Regions from separate parts of the Pseudomonas sp. GW-45 genome, predicted to be linked through region 3. Evidence: predicted binding sites of a transcription regulator. Region 3 holds the regulator's gene; each other region holds the start of a gene.
The links. The regulator LexA, encoded in region 3, represses DNA repair genes until DNA is damaged. The targets are predictions, from matches to a motif close to CTGTNTNNNNANACAG.
Positions count from the first base shown of each region.

Region 1: recN (DNA repair protein RecN) is a predicted target of LexA. The motif match lies at 2,413-2,428, and genes of this name have one in related genera.
Region 2: imuA (translesion DNA synthesis-associated protein ImuA) is a predicted target of LexA. The motif match lies at 5,991-6,006, and genes of this name have one in related genera.

Region 1 is NZ_CM167674.1:2,988,047-2,995,538, reverse strand. It holds partial or broken gene AC1XYH_RS13875 (outer membrane protein assembly factor BamE) at 1-116, opposite strand, end outside; gene fur (ferric iron uptake transcriptional regulator) at 223-633, shown strand; gene recN (DNA repair protein RecN) at 714-2,387, opposite strand; gene grpE (nucleotide exchange factor GrpE) at 2,612-3,184, shown strand; gene dnaK (molecular chaperone DnaK) at 3,274-5,196, shown strand; gene dnaJ (molecular chaperone DnaJ) at 5,330-6,469, shown strand; gene dapB (4-hydroxy-tetrahydrodipicolinate reductase) at 6,484-7,290, shown strand; gene AC1XYH_RS13840 (hypothetical protein) at 7,367-7,492, opposite strand, start outside.
Region 2 is NZ_CM167674.1:2,576,112-2,583,603, reverse strand. It holds gene tilS (tRNA lysidine(34) synthetase TilS) at 1-901, shown strand, start outside; gene AC1XYH_RS11855 (CTP synthase) at 1,031-2,662, shown strand; gene kdsA (3-deoxy-8-phosphooctulonate synthase) at 2,678-3,523, shown strand; gene eno (phosphopyruvate hydratase) at 3,568-4,857, shown strand; gene AC1XYH_RS11840 (septum formation initiator family protein) at 4,913-5,185, shown strand; gene ispD (2-C-methyl-D-erythritol 4-phosphate cytidylyltransferase) at 5,242-5,880, shown strand; gene imuA (translesion DNA synthesis-associated protein ImuA) at 6,035-6,646, shown strand; gene AC1XYH_RS11825 (Y-family DNA polymerase) at 6,654-7,492, shown strand, end outside.
Region 3 is NZ_CM167674.1:1,232,863-1,240,354, reverse strand. It holds gene AC1XYH_RS05565 (CsiV family protein) at 1-482, shown strand, start outside; gene AC1XYH_RS05560 (S-methyl-5'-thioinosine phosphorylase) at 532-1,269, opposite strand; gene AC1XYH_RS05555 (mechanosensitive ion channel family protein) at 1,266-2,432, opposite strand; gene nagZ (beta-N-acetylhexosaminidase) at 2,429-3,415, opposite strand; gene AC1XYH_RS05545 (L,D-transpeptidase family protein) at 3,471-3,959, opposite strand; gene AC1XYH_RS05540 (TetR/AcrR family transcriptional regulator) at 4,049-4,732, opposite strand; gene lexA (transcriptional repressor LexA) at 4,934-5,542, shown strand; gene sulA (SOS-induced cell division inhibitor SulA) at 5,553-6,059, shown strand; gene AC1XYH_RS05525 (hypothetical protein) at 6,188-6,430, opposite strand; gene AC1XYH_RS05520 (DUF6586 family protein) at 6,495-6,998, opposite strand; gene topA (type I DNA topoisomerase) at 7,010-7,492, opposite strand, start outside.

The sequences.
Region 1 (7,492 bases), 1.8 Mb from region 3:
TCTTGTGTTACGACATTTCCCTGCTGAACGTCGATTTTATATACCCCGGGGATAAAACCGCATCCGCTGAGGGTGATAGAAGCAGTGCATAGCAGCAGGAGAAGTATTTGATTAATTCTTTTTGGCGTCACGTGGTAACATCCACTATCTATAGATGGCTAAATGGCCTTGAATCATACCCGACTGATCCCGCCCTGCGAAGCGCTGAACGAGAAAGTAACCATGGTAGAAAATCAAGAACTCCGCAAAGCCGGCCTGAAGGTAACCTTGCCTCGGGTTAAGATTCTGCAAATGCTCGATGGTTCACAAGAGCGTCACATGAGTGCCGAAGATGTATACAAGGCGCTGATGGAGGCCGGTGAAGACGTCGGTTTGGCAACTGTGTACCGTGTTCTGACGCAATTTGAATCGGCTGGTCTGGTGGTGCGCCACAACTTTGATGGCGGCCACGCTGTATTTGAACTGGCTGATGGTGAACATCATGATCACATGGTGTGCGTTGATACTGGCGAGGTAATCGAGTTCTTCGATGCGGAGATTGAGCGTCGTCAGCGCGAAATTGTTGAGAAGCACGGTTTTGAAATGGTTGACCACAACCTGGTGCTTTATGTGAAAAAAGCAGGCAGCAAGTAGTAAGCAAGTGCTATAGCTGTCCGTTTTAACAGCAAAGCCAGACCGTTTAGGTCTGGCTTTGCTGCTTACAGTGTCTGCTTTTAGCTCACAGCTGAGAGCAGCTTGCGTGCGTGCGCGAGAGACTCATCGGTCAAGTCGATACCGCCGAGCATGCGTGCAACCTCCTGCACTCGGGCCTGCTCATCAAGTTGGTCAATACAGGTGCGAGTTTCGTGCTTGGTCTGCTGTTTACTTACAAACAAGTGCTGATGGCCTTGCGCTGCAACCTGCGGTAGATGCGTCACGGTGAGTACCTGGCCGCGAGCGCCCAGCTGGCGCAGCAGCTGGCCAACGATCTCAGCGGTGGGGCCGCCGATGCCCACGTCGACCTCATCGAATACCAGCGTAGGCACACGAGAGGTTTGCGCGGTAATCACCTGAATGCCCAAACTAATACGTGATAGCTCGCCGCCGGAGGCCACTTTGGCTAGCGGCTTGGCTGGCTGGCCTGGGTTGGCGCTGACCAGAAACTCGACCGTTTCTTGCCCGGTAACTGAGTAACCCGCAGCGTCGAGCGGTGAGAGCTGTAGCTCCACGCGCCCGCCCGGCATGCCCAGTTGCTGTATTTCTTTGGTGACTGCTTTGCTCAGGCGTAATGCTTCTTTGTGTCGGCTAGCAGAGAGCTTGTCGGCCAGCTTTTTATAGTGCTCTTGATAAGCGATCAGCTCTTCCTGTAATTGCTCGGCATCCGCGCCACGTTGTTGCTGTGCTTCCAGTTCGTCGATCAGGCGTTGTTGCAAGGCAGGCAGTTCTTGCGGGGTAGTGCGGTGCTTGCGCGCCAGCTCAAAGATCGCGCTCATGCGTTCTTCTACATATTGTTGACGCTCTGGGTCCGCTTCGAAGTGGTCCAAATAGCGCGTCAGCTCGCCGACGGCTTCCTCTATCTGTATTTGCGCACTGGCCAGCAAGTCGTTGGCCTCGCGCAAGTGCGGATTGTGCGCTTTCACACTTTCCAGGCGCTGTAAGCTGGCCGTTAGGGCTTCCAGCACGCTGCCGGCATCGTTCTCGCTGCAGACATTGATGACCTGCTGGCAAGAGTGTTGGATCTGATCGGCGTTGGCCAATTGGCGCTGTTCGTTCTCCAGCGATTCTTGCTCACCGTCTTGCAACCCCAGGTTCTCTAATTCGTCGAGCTGGTAAGCCAGTAGCTGCTGGCGAGCAGCCTGCTCATCGCCTTGCTGGCTGACCTGCTTGAGCGTTTTCTCTGTTTGTTTGCAGCGCTGTGCGGCGAGATGAACCTGGCGCGCCAGGTCGCCTGCGCCGGCGAACTCGTCCAGCAGGCGGCGATGGGTGTCGGTCTTAAGTAGGGATTGGTGTTCGTGCTGGCTGTGTATATCGATCAACATTTCGCCAAGCGCGCGTAGGTCCTGCTGCGGGCAGGGAGCGCCATTGATATAGCCGCGAGATCGTCCCTCTGCGGTAATCACGCGGCGCAAGATCACCTGGTGATCTTCTTGTTGCAGGTCGCGCTGGTTTAACCATTCGCGTGCTTCGGTAATCTCGCTTACATCGAAGGTGGCGAGAATGTCGGCTTTGTCTGTGCCGGGGCGAACGGCGCCGCTGTCGGCACGGCCGCCCAGGGTCAATGCCAAGGCATCCAGCATGATCGATTTGCCTGCACCGGTTTCGCCCGAGATTACACTCATTCCGCCGCGCAGCTCTAGTTCGAGGTGGTCGACAATGGCGTAATTATTGACCGCAAGGTGTACCAGCATGACTCGCGCTCCCTGAGAAAGTGTTCTGGTTATTTATACAGTAGTTTGCTTCGCGTCGACAAGAGGGAGTGTAAAATCAACGTCACTTGCCTAATTCCCCTTGAAGCCGCGAATTGCGACCCCATATAGATTGCCAGTAAGGCTTAAATAGACCTGGGCTGGGCGGTGCAGCGTTCGTATCGACTCTCGCCGTACGCCCCTTTTTTGCATGACAGGAGAAACAGATGGCAGATGAACAGAGACCCGATCTGCAGGATCAGGATGGCCTGGTAGACGAGACCCTGGATACGCCTGAAGGTGATCTTGCGGCCCGCATCGCTAGCCTGGAAGATCAGCTCGCAATTGCTCAGGATCAATCTTTACGCGCAGCAGCTGACGTACAGAACGCACGTCGCCGAGCGGAGCAAGAAGTGGAAAAGGCGCATAAGTTTGCATTGGAGCGTTTTGCCAATGACCTGCTGCCGATTCTCGATAGCCTAGAGCGTGGTATGGAACTGTCTAATCCGGATGACCCAGCCATCAAACCGATGCGTGAAGGCATCGAGCTGACGCTGAAGATGTTTGCTGACACCCTGAGTCGTTTCCAGATTGTGCCGGTGGTACCTGAGGGTGAGCCCTTTAACCCCGAATTCCATCAAGCCATGGCGATGGAAGAGCGCGACAGCGTTGAGCCCAATACGGTCATCAAGGTGTTCCAGAAGGGCTACACCCTGAGTGGGCGTTTGTTGCGTCCCGCCATGGTAGTCGTCAGCAAGGCACCTGTAGAGCCCGCGCCGTCGATTGATGAGCAGGCTTGAAATTAATTTTGATGACCCCATCTAGGGTTCATACACAGAATAAACCTCGCCGCTGGCTAAACGCGGCAGCAATACTCGGAGAATAGAATATGGGCAAAATTATCGGTATCGACCTGGGGACCACCAACTCCTGTGTCTCCATCATGGAAAACGGCGTCGCTAAAGTTATCGAGAATGCTGAGGGTGGCCGCACTACACCTTCCATCGTCGCTTACACTAATGATGGCGAAACCTTGGTAGGTCAGTCGGCCAAGCGTCAGGCTGTTACCAACCCGCACAACACTCTGTACGCAGTAAAGCGTCTGATCGGTCGTCGCTTTGACGAAGAAGTTGTGCAGAAAGACATCAAGTTGGTGCCTTACAAAATCGTTAAAGCTGACAACGGCGACGCTTGGGTTCAGGTCAACGACGAGAAGATGGCGCCACCGCAGGTGTCTGCTGAAGTCCTGAAAAAAATGAAGAAGACCGCCGAAGACTATCTTGGCGAGCCGGTTACTGAAGCGGTTATCACCGTTCCAGCCTACTTTAACGACAGTCAGCGTCAGGCTACTAAAGACGCGGGCCGGATTGCTGGGCTTGAGGTCAAGCGCATCATCAACGAACCTACCGCAGCGGCTCTTGCATACGGTATGGACAAAGCGCGTGGCGACTCCACTATCGTGGTTTATGACCTGGGTGGCGGTACTTTCGACATCTCGGTAATTGAAATTGCTGAAGTGGATGGTGAACACCAGTTTGAAGTACTGGCAACCAACGGTGACACCTTTCTGGGTGGCGAAGACTTTGATATGCGCCTGATCGATTATCTGGCGGATGAATTCAAGAAAGAAAATGGCGTTGACCTGCACAACGATCCGCTAGCCCTGCAGCGTTTGAAGGAAGCTGCGGAAAAAGCCAAGATCGAGCTGTCATCTAGCCAGCAAACCGACGTCAACCTGCCGTACATTACAGCAGATGCAACTGGGCCTAAGCACTTGAACGTTAAAGTGACCCGCGCCAAGTTGGAATCGTTGGTTGAAGAGCTGATCAAGCGCAGCATCGAGCCTTGCCGTGTTGCTATGAAGGACGCAGGTTTGGATATCTCCGAAATCGACGACGTGATTTTGGTTGGTGGTCAGACGCGTATGCCGCTAGTACAGAAAACCGTCTCCGAGTTCTTTAATAAAGAGCCACGTAAAGACGTTAACCCTGATGAGGCGGTCGCCATTGGCGCCTCCATTCAAGGTGCGGTACTGGCTGGTGATGTAAAAGACGTGTTGCTGCTCGACGTGTCGCCGCTTTCTTTGGGTATCGAAACCATGGGTGGTGTAATGACTGCTCTGATCGAGAAAAACACCACTATTCCGACTAAGAAGTCTCAGGTGTTCTCGACGGCTGACGACAACCAGACAGCCGTGACCATTCACGTGCTGCAAGGTGAGCGCAAGCAGGCTAGCCAGAACAAGTCGTTGGGTCGTTTCGATCTGGCCGATATCCCGCCAGCACAGCGCGGCGTGCCGCAAATTGAAGTCGCTTTCGACATCGATGCTAACGGTATTCTTAATGTGTCTGCGAAAGACAAGGCGACCGGCAAGGAACAGTCCATCGTGATCAAGGCTTCTTCCGGCTTGACGGATGAAGAGATTGATCAAATGGTCCGTGACGCTGAAGCCAATGCTGACGAAGATCGCAAGTTTGAGGAGCTGGTAACCACCCGCAACCAAGCTGATCAGTTGGTACACGCGACACGCAAGACGTTGGTTGAGGCGGGTGATAAGGCCACTGAAGAAGAGAAGACAGCGATTGAAGCAGCGCTGACTGATCTGGAAGCAGCTATTAAGAGCGATGATAAAGACGCTATTGAAGCCAAAATCAATGCGCTGTCTGAAGCATCAGGTCCATTGGTACAGAAGATGTACGCCGACCAGGCCCAAGCAGGCCAGGCTGATGCGCAGGCTGCTGACGCCGACGCAGGTAATGATGGCGACGACGTTGTCGATGCCGAGTTCGAAGAGGTCAAGGACAACAAGTAAGTCTTTGATGAAACAAGGTTTTGTGGCTCTGTAGCAATGCTGCGACAGAGCTGCACGCCGACTCTGCCAGGCAACGCGGGAGCTTCTCCCGCGTTGCCGTTTGTGCTGAGCGAATGTGAAGGGAACTGAGTAAATGTCCAAGCGTGATTATTATGAAGTGCTGGGTGTCGAGAAGGGCGCCAGCGAAGCCGAGCTGAAAAAGGCTTATCGCCGCTTGGCGATGAAGTTTCATCCGGACCGTAACCCGGATGATGAAAAGGCTGATGAAAAGTTCAGGGAAGCAACTGAAGCCTATGAGATTCTGACCGACGCCAGCAAGCGTGCGGCCTATGATCAATACGGTCATGCTGGCGTTGATCCGAGCATGGGCGGTGGTGGCGCCGGCTATGGTGGCGGCAACTTCTCCGACATTTTCGGCGATGTATTTGGCGATATTTTTGGGGGAGGTGGCGGCGGTGGTCGTGGCCGCTCCAGCGCTCAGCGCGGTAGTGATTTGCGCTATACCCTTGAATTGGATTTGGAAGAGGCCGTTCGCGGTACCTCTGTGACTATCCGAGTACCGACGTTGGTGGGTTGTGAAACCTGCGATGGTTCAGGTGCGAAGAAGGGTACTACCCCGAGTACTTGTACGACCTGTGCCGGTCATGGCCAGGTGCGTATGCAGCAGGGTTTCTTCTCTGTCCAGCAGACGTGTCCGCGCTGTCACGGTACCGGCAAGATGATCACCGATCCGTGTAAAGACTGTCATGGTGATGGTCGGGTCGAGAAACAGAAAAACCTGTCGGTCAAAGTCCCCGCGGGTGTCGATACCGGCGATCGTATTCGCCTGGCAGGTGAGGGTGAGGCCGGGGTTAACGGTGGTCCGGCGGGTGATCTCTATGTGGTTGTATCAGTGCGCGAGCACAAGATATTCCAGCGAGATGGTAAAAATCTTTACTGCGAAGTGCCGATCAGTTTTGTTGATGCGGCCTTAGGTGGCGAGTTGGAAGTGCCCACGTTGGATGGGCGCGTCAAGCTGAAGATTCCTGATGGAGCGCAAACTGGTAAGTTGTTCCGCTTGCGTGGCAAAGGCGTGACGCCAGTACGTGGCGGCTCAGCGGGTGATCTTTTGTGTCGTGTCGCGGTGGAAACGCCGGTCAACTTGACCAAGCGTCAGCGTGAGCTGTTGGAAGAGCTGCGCGAAACCCTGGAAGAAGAAGGGTCGAGCCAATCACCGCGTGCCAAGAGCTGGTTCGACGGCGTGAAAAACTTCTTTGAAGACATGAAATTCTGAGGCGGGAGCGCAAGATGGTACGCATAGCGGTAATCGGCGCAGCAGGGCGCATGGGCAAAACCCTGATCGAGGCTGTTGGTCAGGCGGAGGGCGCCGCGCTTACTGCTGCCATCGAGCGTCCGGAAAGCTCTTTAATCGGAGCGGATGCCGGAGAACTGGCCGGCGTCGGTCGATTGCATGTGGCGATTAGCGGTAGCCTTCAGCATGTGTTGAACGATTTTGATGTGCTGATCGATTTCACCCATCCCACCACTACGCTCAACGACGTGCAGCACTGTCTCGCTGCTGGCAAAGCAATGGTCATTGGAACGACGGGCTTCAGTGAGGATGAGAAGATGCAGCTGGCTGAGGCCGGTAAGCGTATCCCTATCGTTTTTGCACCGAACTTCAGTGTAGGTGTGAATCTATGCCTTAAGTTGCTGGATATGGCGGCACGGGTCATGGGGGATGATGCTGATATCGAGATCATTGAAGCTCATCACCGGCATAAGGTTGATGCGCCATCCGGAACAGCCCTGCGTATGGGTGAAGTCGTCGCAAAGGCGCTGGACCGCGATTTGGCTGAGGTGGCCGTGTATGGTCGCGAAGGCCAAACAGGCGCGCGCGATGCCAAAACAATAGGTTTTGCGACTGTGCGTGCAGGTGACGTGGTCGGTGATCACACTGTGCTTTTTGCCACTGAGGGTGAGCGGGTAGAAATTACCCACAAGGCTTCCAGTCGTATGACCTTCGCTAAAGGTGCAGTGCGCTCCGCGCTCTGGCTTGAAGGGCGTGATTCGGGCTTGTTTGATATGCAGGATGTGCTCGATTTGAAGGGCTAGTTAAAGGCTAGCCCATAAAAAAGCGCGTATCTGCTTAGGCAGTACGCGCTTTTTTTATGTCTTGCTGCTGACCGGCCTAATTCTTGGCTAGGCTAGCTTGCTCGCTGGATAAGGTATCCAGGGTTTCGATGTTTTTGTGTAGGTAGAAGGCAGCGATAGTCGGTACCCAGTCAGTGTGGTGGTTGATCAGGCGTGGCTGGAT
Region 2 (7,492 bases), 1.3 Mb from region 3:
TATGCCGGCAACCCGAACGCTCGCTGACGGCTGCCTGCTACGGCCGCTGCTGCAATGGAATCGCGTTGAGCTAGAGCAATGGGCTCGCAAGCACGGTCTGCACTGGATTGAAGATCCGGCGAATCAGGATCCTCGTTTTGCCCGTACAGCATTGCGGCATCAACTTTTGCCGCTGCTTCGTCAGAGCTGGCCACAGGTGGAACAAAGCCTGTTGCGTTTAGCGCGCCATGCGGGTGAGGCGAATGAGCTGCTGGATGAGCGCGCGGCCGAGGATTTAAATGGGGTGTCTACGCCGCTGTCAGATAGCTGGTTGCGGTATTGGCCGAGTTTGGATGTTGCTGCATTCTGTGCATTATCGTCGGCCCGGCAGCGTAATTTGTTGCGTTACTGGCTGGCCGAACAAGGTGTGCTGTTACCTGCGTCGCGTCGGCTTGATGATTGGTTGGGGCAGTTGTCTGCGGCCACCGATAGTCAACCGCATGTCGACCTAATGGGCTATCGGCTCTACCGTTCGTCAGGTCGGCTTTGGCTGGTTACCGCACATTGGCCCTTGGCGGGGCAACCCGAAATGCTAGCTCAGGCAGCGGTGCAATCACTTGCTGCTGGCAATGGTTGCTTGCGACGGATGAACGTCACGGGCACGTCTGTGGCGGCTTTAGGGGCTTTGCGGATCGCCTACCGGCAGGGCGGTGAGCATATTCGCCTGGCCGGACGCGGTAATCAATCGTTGAAACAGTTGTTTCAGCAAGCGCAGATACCCGTCTGGCTGCGGCCTTCCGTACCCTTGCTATACTGCGCGGATGAGCTGATTTCAGTCGGCGGGCGCTGGAACGCCGAGGCTGCTCTGGTTGGCGATATGCAAAGCGGTCTTACGGTCAGTTGGGAGCCTGTTTCGGATTGAGCAAGTCGGGGCTGTCTGGTATCCTGACTTCCCATCTTGACGAGACTTTGGAAGCGCATCTCGCTTCTGCAGACTCCCTTCGATTCCCCGCGGCATTGGCCGCTTAACAGTTCAATCTATGGGTTTTTCATGACGCGCTACATCTTCGTCACGGGTGGTGTTGTATCTTCTTTGGGTAAGGGTATTGCCTCGGCTTCCCTGGCGGCGATTCTGGAGGCCCGCGGCCTCAGGGTCACCATGCTCAAACTGGATCCGTACATTAACGTTGATCCGGGCACCATGAGTCCTTTCCAGCATGGTGAAGTGTTCGTTACCCACGATGGTGCAGAGACCGATCTGGATCTTGGCCATTACGAGCGTTTCGTCAACGCCACCATGAGCCGCGCCAACAACTTCACCACCGGCCGAGTGTATGAAGATGTGCTGCGCAAAGAGCGTCGGGGCGATTATCTGGGGGCGACCATTCAGGTCATTCCGCATATCACCGATGAAATCAAAAGTCGGATTATCAAAGGTGCCGGCGACGCGGAAGTGGCGTTGGTTGAGATCGGCGGCACCGTAGGTGACATTGAGTCCCAGCCGTTCCTTGAAGCCATTCGCCAGCTGCGGGTAGAAGTGGGCGCCAAGCGCGCCATGCTGATGCACCTCACGCTTGTGCCTTACATTGCCACTGCCGGTGAAACCAAAACCAAACCGACCCAGCATTCGGTGAAAGAACTGCGTTCCATCGGCTTACAGCCCGATGTGTTGATCTGCCGTTCCGATCACCCGGTCGACCTGTCTTCACGCCGCAAAATTGCACTTTTCACCAACGTGGAAGAGCGTGCGGTTATCGGCTTGGAAGACGTCGATACCATCTTCAAGATCCCCATGGTTCTGCACGCGCAGGGTCTGGATGATTTTGTCGTTGAGCGCTTTGGTCTGGAATGCGGTGTTGCGGATCTTTCTGAGTGGGAGCGGGTGGTCGACGCCAAGCTCAATCCTGAGCACGAAGTTACTATCGCCATGGTTGGTAAGTACATGGAGCTGCTCGACGCCTACAAATCGCTAATCGAAGCGGTGAGTCATGCTGGTATCCAGACCCGAACCAAGGTCAATTTGCGCTACATCGACTCCGAAGATATCGAGCGTGATGGCACTGCGCGGCTAGAAGATGTCGATGCCATTCTGGTACCGGGCGGCTTTGGTTCGCGCGGCGTAGAGGGCAAGATTGCCGCTGTGCGCTATGCCCGTGAAAACAAGATTCCGTACCTGGGCATTTGCCTGGGTATGCAGGTAGCGGTGATCGAATACGCTCGTAATGTACTGGGTTGGGCGGATGCGAATTCGACCGAATTCGATAAAACGTCCAAGCATCCGGTTGTTGGCCTGATTACTGAGTGGCAGACCGCCAGCGGTGAGATGGAAACGCGAACTGAAACCTCCGATCTCGGTGGCACCATGCGCCTTGGTGGGCAGGAATGCGCGCTCACCCCAGGCTCAAATGCCCATGACTGCTACGGCAAGGACGTTATCGTTGAGCGTCATCGTCACCGCTATGAGGTCAACAATAACCTGTTGCCTGAGCTGCAGGCGGGTGGTTTGAATATTTCTGGTCGTTCTGTTGACGGTGCACTGGTCGAGGTGGTTGAGGTCGCGGATCATCCGTGGTTCGTCGCTTGTCAGTTCCACCCTGAATTCACCTCCAATCCGCGCTATGGCCACCCGTTGTTCACTGGCTTTGTGAGTGCGGCATTGAAGCAGAAAGAAAGCAAATCCTGAGGAAGCGATAAGGTTATGGCGCAGAAAATCGTGCGGGTTGGCAACATCGAAATGGCGAACGATAAGCCGTTCGTGCTGTTTGGCGGTATGAACGTTCTGGAATCCCGGGACTTGGCCATGCAGATTTGCGAAAAGTATGTTGAGGTGACCGAGAAGCTCGGCATCCCTTACGTATTTAAAGCCAGTTTCGACAAGGCCAATCGATCGTCGATCAACTCTTATCGCGGCCCCGGTTTGGAAGAAGGGCTGAAGATTTTCGAGGAGATCAAGCGCACCTTCAATGTGCCAGTGATCACCGATGTGCACGAGCCTGAGCAGGCGGCGCCGGTCGCCGAAGTCTGCGACATTATCCAATTGCCGGCCTTTCTGTCACGGCAAACCGATCTGGTGGTGGCCATGGCCAAGACCAATGCGGTGATCAACATCAAGAAGGCCCAGTTTTTGGCCCCGCAGGAAATGCAGCACATCCTCACCAAGTGTGAAGAAGCAGGGAACAGTAATTTGGTGCTTTGTGAGCGTGGCTCCAGTTTCGGCTACAACAATCTTGTGGTCGACATGCTGGGCTTCGGCATCATGAAGCAGTTTGAATACCCGGTGTTCTTTGATGTGACCCACGCTTTGCAACAGCCGGGCGGTCGCAGTGATTCTGCTGGTGGCCGTCGCGCCCAGGTGACTGATTTGGCCAAAGCGGGAATGAGCCAAGGTCTGGCCGGCCTGTTTTTGGAAGCGCACCCTGACCCCGATAATGCCAAGTGTGACGGTCCTTGCGCTCTGCGGCTGGATAAGCTGGAGCCTTTTTTGGCTCAGCTGAAGACGCTTGACGATTTGATCAAAAGTTTCCCGGAGCTGGAAACGGCTTGAGCCTTTATTCCCGATTACCCGTTACATGGAGCTTATAAGTAAAGATGGCAAAAATCATTGATATCAAAGGCCGCGAAATTCTGGATTCGCGTGGTAACCCGACTGTTGAAGCGGACGTCACTCTGGAAGGCGGCATCATTGGCAGAGCCTGCGCTCCTTCCGGTGCTTCAACCGGTTCGCGTGAAGCGCTGGAATTGCGCGATGGCGACAAGAGCCGTTATATGGGCAAAGGCGTGCTCAAGGCAGTTGCCAATATCAATGGGCCCATCCGCGAGTTGCTGGTTGGCCGTGACGCTATTGCACAGGTCGAACTGGACCGCGCGATGATTGAGCTCGATGGTACCGACAACAAAGCGACCCTGGGTGCCAATGCCATCCTTGCTGTTTCTTTGGCTGCAGCTAAAGCAGCTGCACAGGCCAAGGGCGTGCCTTTGTACGCACACATTGCTGATCTGAACGGAACGCCTGGTCAGTACAGCATGCCTGTGCCCATGATGAACATCATCAACGGTGGCGAGCACGCCGACAATAATGTTGATATTCAAGAGTTTATGGTTCAGCCAGTTGGCGCCAAAAACTTTGCCGAAGCGCTGCGTATGGGTACTGAGATTTTCCATCACCTCAAGGCGGTACTGAAAGCCCGTGGTCTCAGTACTGCGGTGGGTGACGAAGGCGGCTTTGCGCCTAACCTGGCTTCGAATGAAGATGCACTGGCGGCCATTTCCGAAGCCGTTGCCAATGCGGGTTATACCTTGGGTGATGATGTCACTTTGGCTCTGGATTGCGCCTCCAGCGAATTTTACAAAGACGGCAAGTACGACTTGGCTGGCGAAGGTCAGGTGTTCGACGCGGCTGGCTTTGCTGATTATCTGGCTGGCTTGGCGGAGCGCTACCCGATTATTTCCATCGAAGATGGCATGGATGAGTCGGACTGGGCTGGCTGGAAGGTACTCACCGACAAGATCGGCGACAAAGTGCAGCTGGTTGGCGATGACCTGTTCGTGACCAACACCAAGATTCTCAAGCGCGGTATCGATGAAAAGATCGGTAACTCTATTCTGATCAAGTTCAACCAAATCGGTTCGTTGACTGAGACGCTGGAAGCCATCCAAATGGCCAAAGCAGCTGGTTTCACTGCAGTGATTTCGCACCGTTCAGGCGAAACTGAAGACAGCACCATTGCTGACTTGGCCGTAGGTACTGCGGCGGGTCAAATCAAGACCGGTTCGCTGTGCCGTTCTGATCGTGTATCAAAGTACAACCAGTTGCTGCGTATTGAAGAGCAATTGGCTGGTCAGGCGCCTTATAAGGGCCGCGCCGAGTTCAACGGTTGATGTTGGATAGGGGAGGCGTTAGCCTCCTTGCGTGTTTTGTCGGAGTGTCGATATTGTGAAATGGCTTTGGCTGAGTTTTTTGGTGTTGCTGGCTGGTCTGCAATATCGCCTGTGGGTAGGCGAGGGCAGCTTGGCACACGTGGCTCAGCTTAAGCAGCAGATTGCCGGGCAGGAGCGTGAGAACGAGCAGCTGCTCGAGCGCAACCGCGTATTGTCTGCCGAAGTAATCGAACTCAAACAAGGCGTTGAAACCGTCGAAGAGCGTGCCCGGCATGAGTTGGGCATGGTCAAGCAGGGCGAAACCCTGTTTCAGTTAAGCGGCGAATAATCGCCGTGACACTTCCTTTCTGGGTGGTAGTGCCGGCGGCCGGTGTGGGTTCGCGCATGCAGGCAGACCGTCCCAAGCAGTATCTCCTCTGGGGTCAACGCACCCTGATTGAACATACCCTCGATTGTTTTCTCGACCAGCCTGATTTGCGTGGTTTGGTAGTTTCGCTGTCTGCGACTGATAGCTGGTGGCCTGAACTGCCCTGTGCCGTTGATGCTCGTATTACCCGTGTGACCGGCGGCCGAGAGCGAGCAGACTCGGTGCTTAACGGGCTAGCTGCTTTGCGTGAGTTGGGTGCGGCCGATGCCGATTGGGTGCTGGTGCACGATGCAGCACGGCCGAATCTGGCTAACGCTGATTTACAGCACTTACTGACGACGCTGGCGGACGATCCGGTGGGTGGTCTACTGGCGGTGCCGGTCCGCGATACGCTTAAGCAGATAGGTACCGATGGCCGGGTTACAGCGACGCCGGATCGGGCGTTGTTCTGGCAGGCCTATACACCGCAGATGTTCCGCCTCGGACCACTACAGCAAGCGTTGTCTGATGCGTTAGCGGCGGGTGCACAGATTACCGATGAAGCCTCGGCCATGGAGTGGGCGGGTCACGCCCCGCTGCTGGTAGAAGGGCGCGCGGATAATATCAAGATCACTCGTCCCGAAGATCTGGAGTGGTTGGCGCACCGCCAACACTGAGTTAAGAGTCCCCATCCCCTGTATGTTTTGGTTCAGATTAGCTGGTAACTGACTGCCCATTCGTCGTGCCTGCGGTTTAGCGATTGACCCGCTATACAGGAATAAATATGCTGTATGTATGTACAGTTAATTTATTCCTGCCAGGAGGTGATCGATGGGATCGGTTGTTGCGCTCGATAGTCTGCTGCAGGATCGGCGCGTCTGGCGAGGGCGGCAGGATGTGCCACCCGCCCGCACTCAATCCACAGGGCATGCGCAGTTGGATGCGGCTTTGCCGAGTGGCGGTTGGCAAGCGGCAGCACTGAATGAAATTCTGCTGCCAGCCATCGGCAGTGGCGAATTGCAGCTCCTGTGGCCAACGCTGGCTCGTTTGTCGGCAGCAGGTGAGCGGGTCGTTCTGGTTGGCCCGCCAGCCATCCCATTTCCACCAGCCTGGCTGACGGCGCAGGTGACTTTACCTCGATTGTCGATCATTCAAGCCAGTGGTCGGGAGGCGCTTTGGGCCGCCGAGCAGTGTTTACGGTCCGGTAGTTGCGGCGCGGTACTTTGTTGGCCTGAGCGTGCCGATGACCGAGCCTTACGGCGCCTGCAGGTCGCAGCGGAAACCGGTGACACCCTGGCTTTTGCCCTGCGTCCGCAACGCGAGGCGGTTAACTCTTCGCCTGCTGCGTTGCGGCTAATGCTGGAGTTGCGACCGAGACAGTTACGTATTCTCAAATGCCGCGGTGGTTTAACGCCCAGCACCCCGCTCATTTTGGATCACTGAGGCCGGTATGCGCTGGGCTTGTATTTTATTTCCCCAATTGGCATTGGACGCGGTGCTGCGTAGCCGCGAGGATCTTACGCGCCCACTGGTCATGCTCAGCGGAACGCCACAGCGCAGGCTGTTACAGGCGGTCAATCCGGCGGCGCGGGAAATGGGCCTGCGCGCCGGGCAAACGTTATCTGCTGCGCGTGCGCTGAGTGACGATTTTGACTCTGTTGAGTATGCCCCGGAGCAAATCACCCACTGGCATCGATTTCTCGCCGCCTGGGCTTATCAATACAGCTCTCACGTCAGCCTCGATTATCCCCGTGCACTCCTGCTGGAGATCGAAACCAGCCTTGAGCTGTTCGGTCCTTGGCCAGATTTTGAAGCGCGTTTGCGGTGTGAGTTATTAGCGCTGGGGTTTCGCCACCGCATTGCCGTGGCGCCGAATGCACTGGCGGCTCGTGTGCTGGTTAATGTCGGTGACGGGTTAGTCATCAATGAAGCACAGTTGTCGGGTTGCCTGAAGGATTTACCGGTGAGCCGCAGTGGCTTTACGCCTGAGGTTGCCAGTGCCTTGGCTGGTATGGGCCTGCGCCGTTTGCAGCAGGTGCTGGCGTTACCGCGTGACAGCCTGGCCAAGCGCTTTCCGCGCACTATGCTGGATCATCTGGATAAGCTGCAGGGCCTGCATCCGGTGGCATTGGACTGCTATCTGCCGCCAGATCATTTTGCCGGCCGGGTAGAGTTCAACTTTGATGTGGAAGCCATTGCTTCTTTGCTATTTCCGTTGCGTCGTCTGACGGCCGATCTGGCGGTGTTTCTGGCGGGGCGGGATTGCGGCGTGCAGCGCTTTGTTTTGTG
Region 3 (7,492 bases):
ATTTGGTAGAAGTGGTATTTTTTGGTCAGCCATCAGCGCCTATTGTAGCCGGCACACCACCCGATCTGGATTGGGCCAACAACGCCATCAAGCTTGATGAGACTACACGCAGCGACGTGCGCGCCATTGATCCAACCCGCTTCCAGCTGGACCAGGATGCGCGCAAGCTTGAGCAAAAGGGTTACCAGATCTATCTGCATCAAGCCTGGTCACAGCCGCTGGATAACAATTTGGACGTAGCCCTGAGCAAGGGACAAGCCGATAACGGCATTTTCCCCGTACAAGGCCTGGTCAACCTGAGCCAAGATAAACTGATGGAGATCGCCGTGTCGTTCTGGCGTAACCGCGCCGCCAGCGAAGTGCAGATGAGTGGCGCATCAATAGTGTCGGAGAACCTGCATCAACGGCGCGCTCTGCGTTTGAACGAAACCCATTACCTGGATCACCAGAGTCTTGGGATGTTGGTACGCGTCAGCCGCTAAACTGCCGGCAGTGGCGGCCAGCACGGCAATCGTGCTGGCCGCCACAGTGTCACTCAGCTATAAGCGCAGAAAGCACCTGTTTGACCTGCTGCATGCCCTGCTCAATCACCACCTCAATCGCCTGCATGGTGATCACCTCAGTCGATTTCCCCGCTGCCGGGTTAACCACCAACGCGAGACAGGCGTAAGGCAACTCAAGTTCGCGCGCTAATGCAGCCTCCGGCATGCCGGTCATACCGACCAGATCAGCGCCATCACGCTCCAAGCGCACAATTTCTGCAGCCGATTCGAGACGCGGACCTTGGGTGGCGGCGTAAACCCCGCTCGGTAAATGCGCAAGACCGCGCTCGCGTAAAATCGCCACCAGCCGTTCGCACAACACTCGATCATAGGGCCAAGAGAAGTCAACGTGGACTACATGATCGAGATCATCCTCAAAGAAACTAGGCGCCCTGCCCCAGGTGTAATCGATGATCTGATCTGGCACGCAGAAGGTACCGGAAGTTAGCTGCGGATGAATACCGCCCACCGCATTCACTGCGATTATCTGCTCAACTCCAGCCGCCTGTAGCGCCCAGAGATTGGCTCGATAATTAACTTTATGCGGCGGAATGCGATGCGGCTTGCCATGGCGTGCCAGAAACACTACCTGCTGATCACCCAGACGGCCATGCACCAACGGCGCTGAGGGTTTACCGAATGGAGTTTCCGCCCAATCTTCACCCAGCAGCTCAACACCTTCCAGTTCGGTCAGCCCGGTCCCTCCGATCACGCCCCAAGTACTCATGCATTACTCCTTTCATGTGACTCGTTGGCGACCTGTTTACCACTATCAGCAGATTGAAACTCGCCGCGCAACGCCAAAGGGTCTGGCAGGTGCAATGTTGAGGTAGGGAAGGCAACCTGTGCTTCGTGATCTTCAATGATTGTCAATACTTTCAACAATATATCTTCCTTTACCCGATGGTATTCCGCCCAAACCGGCGTGGTAAAGCAGTATATGAAGAAGTCGACTGAGGACGGTGCGCAGCGATCAAAGAACACCATTAGCGTCTGATTCTGATCAATATCGTCATGCGCTTTTAGCATCTCACGCACTTTGTGCACTATCGGTTCCATGTGCCCGATATCGGAATAGCGAATACCCAAATGCTCATAGATACGTCTATGACTCATGCGGGACGGGTTCTGTACCACAATATTGTTGAATATCGCGTTCGGCACATAGATTGGCCGTTTATCAAAGGTACGGATACGCGTTAGCCGCCAGCCAATGTGCTCAACCGTGCCTTCAATGTCACGATCAGGGGAGCGCACCCAGTCGCCAACCGCAAAGGGGCGATCCAGATAAACCATTAAGCCGCCAAAGAAGTTGGCCAATAGATCCTTGGCCGCAAAGCCAACCGCGATACCGCCAATACCACCAAACGCCAATACCCCGGAAACACTGTAACCAAGCGACTGCAGCACAACCAGAGCGGCCGTAATGATCACCGAGGCACGCAGCAATTTGCCGATAGCGCTCACGGTGGTCTGGTCCACTGGCTTTGCGCGGTAGCGTGGATCAACCAGGCGCTGCTCGATCTCTTTCATCAAACGCAAAATAAACCAGCACAACAAGGCTATGAGCAGAATGCGCTGGACCTGATCCAATACGTCAGCCAGCCCTTCATCCATTTGGTTAGCGGTAATTCTCGCCGCCCACATGAGCCCCATTGACCAGATCAGGACCCAGGCAGGACGTCGCGCGGCATACACCAAAGCGTCGTCCCACATGTTGTTGGTCCGCTCGGCCCGGCGCTCCAGATGGTCTAGCACGCGCTTGACCACATAGGCCGCAACCAGAGCCGACATCACTACCGCGAAAACTTGATATATCCAAGCCTCGCCAATAATGGGCATTTGATCCAAATTCAGTTTTGCTGTCAGTTCATCAATCGTTTCAATCAAACCAGGCCCAACTCTCTGAGTAATGAGTAATGCACGCCCCAATCAGGGCTTGCTTTGTAATCGATAGATACCGTGCGCCGCGCCAGCATGCGCGCTATGTTAGCCGGCGCCTGCAGACCCACCTGCTGCGCATGCACAAGGCCCTCTTCTGCAGCGGCTCGATCATTGCAAATTAACAGCATGTCGCAGCCGGCGGCGACGGCAGCGTCGATACGCTCAGGAATACCCCCTACAGCATGCGCACCGGCCATGGTCAGGTCATCGCTGAATATGACGCCGGTGAAGCCCAGCTCCTCGCGCAGAATAGTCTGCAGCCAGTAACGAGAAAACCCGGCCGGTAATGAATCAACCTGCGAATACACCACGTGCGCCGGCATGATGCCCCCCAACTGGTTGGCGAGCAGCGCAAAGGGCTTGAGATCGAGCTCACGAATCTGCGCTTCGCTGCGCTCGTCTACCGGGAGCGCAAAATGCGAGTCCGCTTCAGCCCAGCCGTGGCCGGGAAAGTGTTTTCCGGTAGCCGCCATACCCGCCTGATTCAGACCGTCGATATAAGCGCTGGCGAGAAAACTGACTTGCTCCGGATTGGCACCCAGAGAACGGTTGCCAATGACTTTGCTGCGTCCATGCTCCAAATCCAATACCGGCGCAAAACTGATATCAATACCGCAGGCCAACATCTCAGTCGCCATCAACCAAGCTGCGGCACGCGCAGCGGCCGCAGCCTGATCACCGCCCTTTTTTGCGATATCTGCCAACGCGGGCAAACGATGCACCCCTCGGCGCAGGCGCTGCACACGCCCTCCCTCTTGGTCGATAGCAATCAGCATATCGGGACGAATAGCCCGAATGGAGGTCACTAATTCGCGCACTTGTGCGGGGGACTCCGTATTGCGAGCAAACAGAATCATGCCACCCACTTCGGGCTGGCGCAGCAGCTGCCGATCTTCGGACTCCAGCCATAGGCCGGGCAGATCCAGCATCAACGAACCTTGTTTCAAGCAACTATCTCCTGACAAAAGGACACGCAGCGCCTGTTTAGGCGGCGTCTATCTGAACAGTACAACCGACCGGCGTACTATCGAACAGTTCCAGTATGTCTGCATTGCGCAGGCGAATGCAGCCGTGGGACAAAGGTTCGCCCATCGGCTGGTCATCGCCCGTGCCGTGCAGATAAATGTAGCGACGCTGTGAGTCAACCTGTCCGCCGCGATTAAAGCCCGGCGAATTGCCACACAGCCATAGAATGCGAGTCAGTATCCAATCGCGCTCTGGGTGGGTTGCAGCCAGCGAGGGCGTCCATACCTCACCCGTCGGGCGCCGGCCAATATATACCGAGCCCAAAGGTTGCCCATCACCAATACGCGCGCGCACGCGGTGCTCACCGCGCGGCGTGCAACCAGAACCCGAGCGCTCGCCCAGACCGTTCAGTGCTGTTGAAATAGGAAAGCGACACACAACACTCCCGCCGCAAAACCCGGTGAGCTGCTGCGCTGCAATAGATATGTGAATATGATCCAACTGCATGGTCGTCTCCGTTACCAACGCATACGATAACGGATCAGCCACGTATAGGTAAGGGCGAGGAAGCTAAACTATGCCAGCGCTAGGCGCCGCTAAGATGAGGCTACTTCGGCAGCTGCTGCCGCGACCGGCTTAACCGGCAGGCTATCGGCGCGCATGCCAGCCGCAAGAAATGGCACCATCAGGCGTAGCACTTCATCAACCGCGCGATGTTCCGCGAACTCAGCCTCAGCAATGGCGCGCAACGCTTTCATGCTGGACATGGTAAAGGCTGCACTACCCAACATGAAATGCACTCGCCAAAACAACTCCGCTGGCGGGATGCTCGGTACGGCGCTAACCACCAGCGCCATGTAGCGCTGAAACACCTTGCCATACACTTCGGCGAGGTACTTACGCAGATGCCCCTGACTCTGACTAAATGCCAAGCCCAGTAAGCGCATAAAGGTAGAAAGATCATTACCACTACGCGGCTTAACCGTCAGGGCCTGATCGACCAGCATTTCAAGCAAACCTTCCAAGCTCAGCTGACGCAGGTCTCCGCGCTGCTCATGCTGGTCCAATTCGCGCTCTAGGCTGCTAACGAAAGGATCGAGAAAACGCACGAAGACAGCTTGAATCAGCGATTTTTTTGAACCGAAGTGATAATTCACTGCCGCCAGGTTCACACCGGCTTTACTGGTGATCAAGCGCAGTGAAGTTTCAGCAAAGCCTTTTTCTGCAAACAGCTGCTCTGCTGCATCCAATATGCGTTTAACGGTATCAGACTGCGCCATGCGGGGCTCCCAAGGTACAAACATTTGTTTCAAACATACGTTTAAAACAAATCAACTGTCAACCCTGTATAAAGCTACTGAACTGTCGCACTAATTATTCCCCACGCCAAGCGCGACAGCCTGTTTACAAAATCAGCGCTTGCCCAAGCAGAACAACTGTATATAATCACAGCTACTGGATAAAAAAACAGGCTCAACTCCATGCAGAAGCTTACCGCACGACAACAGCAGGTACTGGCCTTCATCAAGGAATACATGGATGGCAATGGCTACCCACCTACCCGCGTAGACATCGCTAAAACCCTGGGCTTCAAATCACCCAACGCCGCTGAAGACCATTTACGCGCTTTGGCCCGCAAGGGTGCAATTGAGATGATCCCTGGCGCGTCCCGCGGTATTCGCTTGCCGGAATCCGAGACCGAGGCCAGTGACGACCGCTTGCCCGTGATCGGCCGAGTTGCCGCTGGTGCTCCCCTGCTGGCTCTGGAAAATATCGAAGACCATTGCCACATAGATCCTAGCTTCTTCCATCCTCGCGCCGATTATTTGCTGCGCGTACAGGGCGAAAGCATGAAGGGCATTGGCATCATGGATGGAGACCTGCTGGCCGTTCACCGTACCAGCGAGGCACGCAATGGCCAGGTAGTGGTAGCGCGCATCGGCGATGAAGTCACCGTCAAACGCTTCCAGAAGCAAGGCCGCAAAGTGTCCTTGATTGCAGAGAACCCCGAATTTCAGCCGATTGAAATCAATCTGGCAGAACAGGAACTTACCATTGAAGGTTTGAGCGTCGGTGTAATCCGCCGCTGAGGAGCTGAGAATGCAGTACGCCCGCCTTGATCAACAGACGCTGACCCAAGCTGACCTGTTTCATAACGCCTTGATGGCATCGCGTATGGAACACAGCCAATTTGCTCGCCCACGTGCCAAGCAGCAAACGCCACTGCCTTCGCAGGAGGAACAGGAATACGGCTATAGCGAAATCAGCTTACAAGGCGCTGCACGTCAATGTTTACAATGGCTTGCTCCCGTACTGCGCGACCTGAGCAATAGCGCTGCTCCTCGCTGGCTTACCCTGATTGATCCGCCAGCCAGCCTGAGCAATCAATGGTTACGCAATGCCGACCTAGACGCGGCGCGCATCATGATAGTTCGTTCCAAACCCGGCATGGACCCGACCACACTGTGCTGCGACCTACTTAAGCTCGGCGGTAGCCATACCGTCGTCAGCTGGTTGTGCCCCGATAGCAGCAGCAAGCCACGCCTTGAACGCGCGGCACAAGCCGGGCTCTGCCGCAGTCTCAACATCCGCTTGCAAGCTGCCTGAGCAAAAAGCAGAAAGCAAAAAAGGCCGCAGGTAACACCTGCGGCCTTTTTTCTAATTCGTTGCTAGTCAGTTTTTCTTGGCTTTGCCACATTCATCAACACGGTATAGCGCTGCAAAGCTCTTATCGCTTAGTGAAGAACACGATCCTCGGGAATGTGCTCATCTTCGTCCTCGTCTTCTTCCAACTGACCAGCCGCTTGCATACCTGCACTGATCATGGCCTTGGCCACTTCAATGTAGTTGCCTTGCAAATAGTCTTTGGCATCTACCGAAAACTCGATAACCAGCAACGGCTCGCCCTCTTCGTCTGAGCGGCGCAAAGCCACTTTGCCGTTGGACAGCTCTACGATCTCAAGAAAGGGTGAAGGCATCTCATCTGGTCTCCTCTAGTGCAGGCGCGCAGTGTATCACAACGCACCTGCCGCCGCAGCCCCGCTACCACTCCAACATACCTTCGCGATAGCTGCGGACTCGCTCAGAAAGCGCTGACCAAGCTTCCTGCGCATCATCCAACGTCCACTGACCGGACTTAATTGCACTGCTGGCGATCAAGCTGCTCGCAGATGCCGCAGCTACAGGGGCAGGCGGTGCCTGCAACTGCTGCCAGGCTGCCAATAGCTTGGCCAACCAAGTGTCGCGGTTGTCGGCCAACTCCGTCAGCTCCGCTAACTCAGGTCCGGGAAAGCGAGCTACTACGGCAGGCGTTAAAGCTGCTTCGACCTGGCGCAAATCGACTAGCGGCCAGCGATACAGATCCGCAACCTCGTGTACTACCGCAAGCACGCCCCTATACAGATGAAACATGGCGTGCTCTTGATGGTATTGCACCTGACTCATCGCATCCACAGCATCGGACGCTTGGGCCTGAGCCCAGGAATCAAGTGCTTTACGCGCGAAGAACAAGGCTTGGTTAGTTCGGGTATAAACTTCGTTAGCCATGCAGAACCACCTCAGCGCTTGGCTTTCTTGCGGCCATCATCCACCGACCAGGCTTTGCCATCGTGAAAGGCACGCCAGCCGGTAGGCTTGCCTTCAAGTTCACTTTGCACGTACTGCTCTTTGGTCTTGCGACTATAACGAACCACTGTCGGATTGCCGTCCGGATCAGCTACCGGAGCATCCATAAGGAAGTGGTACTTGGGGTCAATTTCTTTCTTGTGCGGCAACAGCTCCTTGACCAGAGGCGCCCGCGTTTCCCGGTTTTTTGGGAACAAGCTGGCGGCCAGGAACAACCCGGACGCACCATCACGCAAAATATAGACGTCATCGACCTTTTCGCACTTCAGCTCAGGCATCGGCACTGGGTCCATCTTTGGCGGTGCCGCTTCACCACTTTTCAGTAGTTTACGAGTATTTTTGCACTCGCTATTGGTGCAACCGAAATACTTGCCGAAACGACCCGTCTTCAGCTGCATCTCATTACCGCATTTATC